Regions from separate parts of the Mesorhizobium marinum genome, predicted to be linked through region 1. Evidence: riboswitches for the same ligand, from Rfam matches in the RefSeq annotation. Region 1 holds a riboswitch; each other region holds the start of a gene.
What was found. A riboswitch is a leader RNA that binds a small molecule or an ion and turns the genes downstream of it on or off. The one in region 1 is predicted to bind cobalamin.
Positions count from the first base shown of each region.

Region 2: it holds a riboswitch for cobalamin, as region 1 does, so the genes downstream of both, ABUE31_RS03635 (DUF1636 family protein) here and ABUE31_RS16895 (ABC transporter substrate-binding protein) in region 1, are expected to answer to the same signal.
Region 3: it holds a riboswitch for cobalamin, as region 1 does, so the genes downstream of both, ABUE31_RS03835 (CbtB domain-containing protein) here and ABUE31_RS16895 (ABC transporter substrate-binding protein) in region 1, are expected to answer to the same signal.

Region 1 is NZ_JBFOCI010000005.1:205,844-208,101, reverse strand. It holds gene zigA (zinc metallochaperone GTPase ZigA) at 1-597, opposite strand, end outside; cobalamin riboswitch at 802-993, shown strand; gene ABUE31_RS16895 (ABC transporter substrate-binding protein) at 1,148-2,167, shown strand; gene ABUE31_RS16890 (FecCD family ABC transporter permease) at 2,164-2,258, shown strand, end outside.
Region 2 is NZ_JBFOCI010000001.1:773,335-775,592, reverse strand. It holds gene ABUE31_RS03640 (winged helix-turn-helix domain-containing protein) at 1-608, shown strand, start outside; cobalamin riboswitch at 637-837, shown strand; gene ABUE31_RS03635 (DUF1636 family protein) at 873-1,295, shown strand; gene cobW (cobalamin biosynthesis protein CobW) at 1,292-2,258, shown strand, end outside.
Region 3 is NZ_JBFOCI010000001.1:812,691-814,948, forward strand. It holds gene ABUE31_RS03830 (aromatic ring-hydroxylating oxygenase subunit alpha) at 1-1,033, opposite strand, end outside; cobalamin riboswitch at 1,170-1,362, shown strand; gene ABUE31_RS03835 (CbtB domain-containing protein) at 1,398-1,574, shown strand; gene ABUE31_RS03840 (CbtA family protein) at 1,586-2,258, shown strand, end outside.

The DNA.
Region 1 (2,258 bases):
ATCCTGCGGCGACGCGTCCGACACCTTGTTCATGACGACGACGTCGGCGAATTCGATCTGTTCGACCAGCAGGTCCACCAGTGCGCGCTCGTCGCCATCCCCGGCGACTTCGCCGCGATCGCGCAGGAAATCCTGCGATGAGTAGTCCTTCAGCAACTGCGCCGCGTCGACCACGGTGACCATCGTGTCGAGGCGGGCGACGTCCGACAGGCTTGCGCCGTTCTCGTCGCGGAAGTCGAAGGTGGCCGCGACCGGCAGCGGTTCGGCGATGCCGGTGCCCTCGATCAGCAGATAGTCGAAGCGGCCCTCCCGGGAGAGGCGGCGCACCTCGTCGAGGAGATCGTCGCGCAGCGTGCAGCAGATGCATCCGTTGTTCATCTCGACCAGCTTCTCGTCGGTACGGGACAGATTGGCGCCGCCGTCGGCCACCAGCCGGGCGTCGATGTTGACCTCGCTCATGTCGTTCACGATCACCGCGACACGGCGGCCTTCGCGGTTGTTGAGCACATGGTTGAGCACCGTGGTCTTGCCGGCTCCCAGGAAGCCGGAGAGCACGGTGACGGGCAGGCGGTCGGGGCGGTTGGCGTTTTCAGGCACGGCGCTTTCCGTTGGCGTTGAGGGGGCATCCGGCCCGGCGGGGGCTGTCCGGGCCGGATGCGGGTACCGCTTGGGAGGAGCGGGCGTCGGGCGGCCGATCCGGTGTCCCGGGGCGTTCGACACTTGACTGTTATGTAATACCATAACAAAACACAAGCGTGCGGTTCGGAATTGTCCGCGGCCGCTTGCCACGAATCTGGGGATTGGCTAGGAACGGGTGTCGGTTTCCGCAAGGAAATAACAGGGAATTCGCCGCGGCCCTGCCGCGAAACGAAACTGCCCCCGCAACTGTAGGCGGTCAGTTCCTCTCGAACGAGCCACTGGGTTTGTACCTGGGAAGGCCGGGAGGAACGAAGACCCGTCAGTCAGGAGACCTACCGACACCCTAGTAACTGAACGCGCCGGGCGGGGTGTCCGGGGAGGTTGTCGATGATGTTTGCCACGCCTGGAGTGCAGCCGCATTGCGTCCGTTGGGACGCGATGACGATCATTGCCGTCCCGCCCCGTCTCCTTCGGTGCCTGTTCGCAACCGATCGGAGCTCTTCGCGTCATGACTTCCTCGCGCCTGCCATTCGCTGCCGCTAGCCTCGCCGCCCTGACGACCGTCGCGGCGGCCGAGCCGACCCTATATCCGCTGACCCTCGAGAATTGCGGCGAGACGCTGACCTTCGAGAAGGCTCCGGCATCGACGGTGGCCGTCGGCCAGGCGGCGACGGAAGTGCTCTATTCGCTCGGCCTCGCCGACAGCGTGGCCGGCACGTCGGTCTGGTTCAACGAGATCCTGCCTGAGTTCAGGGACATCAACGACAGGGTCGAGCGGCTCGCCGACAACGATCCGAGCTTCGAGAGCGTCGTCGCGAAAAAGCCTGAACTCGTATCGGTGCAGTTTCTCTGGCATGTCGGTCCGGACGGCATTGTCGCCACCCGCACGCAGTTCCACGATGTCGGCATCCCGACCTATGTCCTGCCGGCCGACTGTGAAAAAAAGGACAACACCGTCGGCGTCGATGGCACGCGCAGCGAATTGTTCTCGACCGAGGCAATCCATCAGGGCGTGCGCGAACTGGCGCGGATCTTCGACATCCGGGACAGGGGCGAACAACTCGTCGCCAGCCTGACCGAGCGCGAGCGGAAGGCCGTCGCCGCCGCCTCGGCGCTGAAGCTTGAGGATGTCTCGGCGGTGTTCTGGTTCTCCAGCGCGGAGATGGACATCGATCCCTACGTGGCCGGCAGCAAGGGCGCGCCCGCCTACATGATGGACAAGCTCGGGATCGCCAACGTCGTCGAATCGGATGAGGAGTGGCCGGTCGTCGGCTGGGAGACCATCGCCAGGGCCAATCCGACCCTGATCGTCGTCGCAAGAATGGACCGCCGCCGCTTTCCGGCCGACGACCACGAGAGGAAGCTCGAGTTTCTGAGGACCGATCCGGTCACGAGCCAGATGGACGCCGTGAAGAACAACCGCATCGTCGTCATGGACGCCCATGCGATGGACGCGACCATCCGCACGGTGGCCGGCATCGAGGTGCTTTCGAAGGCGCTCGAGGATTTCGGGCTGGCGAAGAAGTGAGCCTCACCGATTCCCAAGCCATCTACGTCTCCCGGCTCGGCCGGGGGACTTTGGGACTGTCCGTAGTCGTCGTGGCGATCCTTGCCGGCAT
Region 2 (2,258 bases), on a different contig from region 1:
CTGCCCCGACCTGCGAGGACGCACACCGCGCGTTGCTTCGCCATTCGGCCCGCGCGCTCGGCGTCGCCACCTATGGCGATTTGCGCGACTATTTCCGCCTCAACCCCGGCGACGTGAAAGGCCGCCTGGAGGAACTCGTCGAGGAAGGCGAATTGCTGCCGGTGAAGGTCGAAGGATGGAAGCAGCCGGCCTATCTCCACAAGGACGCGCGCATGCCGCGCAAGGTGCAGGCCCGCGCGCTGCTGGCGCCTTTCGACCCTTTGGTCTTCGAGCGCTCGCGCGCCGAGCGGCTGTTCGACTTCTTCTACCGCATCGAGATCTACACGCCGGCTGAAAAACGCCAGTACGGCTACTACGTGCTGCCCTTCCTGCTCGGCGACACCATCGTGGCGCGCGCCGATGTGAAGGCCGACCGGCCCGCCGGCGTGCTCAGGGTGCTGGCGACCTACGCCCAAGCCGGCGCGCCGCCTGAAACCGCTGCGGAATTGCTTGAGGAATTCCGGCTGATGCAGGCCTGGCTCGGGCTGGAGCGCATGGAGGTGACGCCGAAAGGCGATCTCGGCCCCGAACTGGCGAGACTGGCGCAGGCGAAACCGTCGGCGTCGTAGCCGCACGTTGACTCGGGCACGCCGCCAAGCCTAAATCCAAGTAGACGGTCTCCCTCCCGCAACGGGGGGAGCTAAGAGGGAATGCGGTGCGGGCTTTTTTTCGCCCAACGCCGCGGCTGTCCCCGCAACTGTAAGCGACGAGCCCGCGCCGAAAGCCACTGGATATCCGGGAAGGCGGCAAGGGCGGCGACCCGCAAGCCAGGAGACCTGCCGTCGAAAGATTGATCCGACCGCCCGGCGGGTGTCCCGGGCAAGGAGCGCGTGTTGAAGGCCGACGACATCTCCCCTGAAGGGGCATCTGCCATTGCGCCCGCCGACCTTTCGGCGGTGACCGTCGTCGTCTGCGCGACCTGCCGCGACGCCTCAGGCTCCGACTCCCATCCCCGCGCCGGCGCTATCCTCGCCCGGAATGCAAAGCTGGCCGCGGACGGGGCGGTGCGAGTCCGCACCGTCGAATGCCTCGGCAACTGCAAGCGCCGCCTCTCCGCCGCGATCCTGCGCGACGGCTGCTGGAGCTACGTCTTCGGCGATCTCGACGCCGACAGCGGCCCGGACCTCGTCGCCGGGGCAAAACTCTTCGCCGGTTCCGCCGACGGCCTCATCCCCTGGCGGGGCCGCCCCGATTCGCTCAAGCGCGGCCTCGTCGCGCGCATCCCGCCCCTCTCGACCCTCAAGGACATCGCATGACCTCGCTTTCCCGCGTTCCCTGCACCGTCGTCACCGGCTTCCTCGGCGCCGGCAAGACGACGCTGATCCGCAACCTGCTCGAAAACGCCAGCGGCAAGCGGCTGGCGCTCATCGTCAACGAGTTCGGCGACGTCGGCGTCGATGGTGAGATCCTGCGCAGCTGCGGCATCGAGTCCTGCCCGGAGGAAAACATCGTTGAACTGGCCAACGGCTGCATCTGCTGCACGGTGGCCGACGATTTTGTCCCCGCGCTCGACCAGATCCTGTCGCGCACCCCGAAGGTCGATCACATCATCATCGAGACGTCGGGACTGGCGTTGCCAAAGCCGCTCGTGCAGGCCTTCCAGTGGCCGACGGTGAAGGGGCGCGTGACGGTGGACGGCGTGGTCGCCGTGGTCGATGGCGCGGCACTTGCCGACGGCAAGGTTGCCTCCGACATGGACGCCCTCGCCGAGCAGCGCGCCGCCGACGAAACGCTCGACCACGACGATCCGGTGGAAGAGGTGTTTGACGATCAGGTCGCCTGTGCCGACCTGATCATCCTGTCCAAGAGCGACCTGATCGACGCTGACGGCGCCGCCCGCGCCAACGCCGCGCTCGACCATGCAAGGGCGGGCGTCAGGGTGGTGCCGTCGGCGAACGGCAAGGTCGACCCCGCGCTGCTGCTCGGCCTCGGCCTCGCCGTCGAGGACGACATCGAGAACCGCAAGACGCATCACGACGACGAGCTCGACCACGAGCACGACGATTTCGACTCCTTTGTCGTCGAGATTCCGGCCGTCGCCAATCCCGACGACCTGGCCAAACGCGTCGCCGACGCCGCCGAAAAGGAACAGGTGTTGCGCGTGAAGGGTTTTGTCGAGGTGTCGGCCAAGCCGATGCGCCTGCTCGTCCAGGCGGTCGGCCCGCGCGTCAATCACTATTACGACCGCGCATGGACCGCCGGCGACGACCGCCGCTCGC
Region 3 (2,258 bases), on a different contig from region 1:
CCTCCTCCAGCACCTGCCGCCCGAAGCCGACGATGTTGTCGAGCCCCTTCGGCGGCATCTCCTGCGGCGGGAACAGCCATTCGGCCGTCAGCTTCGTCCGGTCCGGACCGAGCGGCGTCAGCGCGACCGTGCGGACGTAGTCGACATGGCCGACGATGAACATGGACGGAAGATGCATGGCGTAGGTCTGGCCGGCCGCGCGCTCGGCGTCGGTCAGGCCCTGGAACTGCGGCCCGTGCGAGCGTCCGTCCTCCGACCACGTCTCCGCCCCCTTGCGCAGTCCGCCGGAAAACTCCGGCGCGTCGTTGTCGGCATGCCTTGCCCAATCGGGGTCGTCGTGGCGCGCCATCAGTCCGCGCCCGTAGATCGGCACCAACTGCGACAGGTGCTTGTGCACGCCCGGGCAATGCAGGCACTCGTTGAAGTTCTCCCAGAAAATCTTCCAGTTGCAGTTCATCACCTTGGTGAAGACGTGGCCGCTCACCAGGTCCTCCAGCGGCCAGTTGGCGAGGCTGACGGACGCTTCGTCGAATGTCTGCTCGACAGTGTCCGTCCCGCTCTCGTCGAGGTTGACGAAGACAAAGCCGCGCCATTCGGACAGCCTCACCGAATAAAGCGGATAGTCCGATTTCAGGAAGCCGTCCGGAAGCGTCTTGGAAGGCACGCGCACGAGGTCGCCGCGCAGCGAGTACGACCATGCGTGGTACGGGCAGGTGAGGAGCCGCGCCTTCAGCCGTCCGCTTTCCGCAGTGCACAGTTGCGAGCCGCGGTGCCGGCAGGTGTTGTGGAAGGCGCGCAGGCTGCCGGTTTCGTCACGCACCACCAACACCTCCTGGGTGCCGATGGTGAACACGCGGTAGGCCAGCGGCTCGGCGACATCGGCCGCCCTGCAGACCATGACCCAGCGGCGATACCAGATGGCGTCGAGGTCGCGCTGGTATTCCGCGGGATCGAGATAGGCGGCGCTGGGAAGCGTGGCCTCGGCGTGGCGCAGGCCATGGTAAAGGTCGTTCTCGGCGGCGTCTGGCGTCATGGTCCGATCTCCCTTTTCGGCAAGCGGACACATCGTGGCGCGGTTTGTCAATTCCTTGACCGCGGAGGGGCCTCGATGACGTGGATGCGACAGCTGCCGCCGGTTAAACGGTTTGCCGGGCTTCGGCTTCTGATCTATAGTCGTTCACGTCGATGGTTCCGAAAGGACCGAGAGGGAATGCGGTGAGGGCTTTTCGCCCGAAGCCGCGGCTGCCCCCGCAACTGTAGGCGGAAGCTCTTTCCTGAATGCCACTGGGCGAAAGGCCCGGGAAGGCGGGAAGGGGCGCAAGAACCGCGAGCCAGGAGACCTGCCGTCGACAGGCTGTTTCTCGATGCCCTCGGGTGGAGGGTGAAAGGATTTGAGAATGAACACTGCTACCTCGTCGCTCGCCGCCGTCTCGTCCGGTTCGCGCGCCGCCCAGCTCGGCTTCGTCGCCCTGCTCGGCCTGTTCATCGTCGGCTTCCTCGGCTTCTCGCACCTGGAAGTCGTTCACAATGCCGGACACGACTACCGGCATTCCATGGCGTTTCCCTGCCACTAAGGGGATAGATCATGACCGTTTTTCGTAACGCCGTGTTCGCCGCGGCGGCCGCCGGCCTGTTGGCCGGCCTGATCCTCGCTGCGCTTCAGACCTACGCAACCGTTCCGCTGATCCTGCAGGCAGAGACCTTCGAGAGCGCGGGCGCGCCGGCGCACGACCACGGCGCTGCCGAGGCGGCGCTCGCCGAATCGGGTCATCATGGCGGGGATGCCTGGGCGCCCGAGGACGGCTTCGAGCGTTTCGCCTATACGGCCGGGATCAACATCGTCAGCGGCATCGGGTTCGCCCTGCTGCTGGTCGCCGTCTCCGAGTTCGCCGGCGGCATCGCCAACTGGCGCCAGGGCATGATCTGGGGCTTTGCCGGCTTCGCCGTCTTCACGCTGGCGCCGGGGCTGGGCCTGCCTCCGGAACTGCCGGCCATGCCCGCCGCGGACCTGTTCGCCCGCCAGGCCTGGTGGATCGGAACGGTCGCGGCGACCGCAGCGGGTCTTGCGCTGATCGCCTTTTCCGGGCGCGCGCCGCTCGCCATCCTCGGCGTCGCCCTGATCGTGCTGCCGCACGTGATCGGTGCGCCGCAGCCGGAGACGCACGATTCGCCGGTGCCCGACAGCCTGCACCACCAGTTCATCGTCGCCGCCACGGTGACGAACCTGATCTTCTGGGTGGCGCTTGGCGGCATCGTCG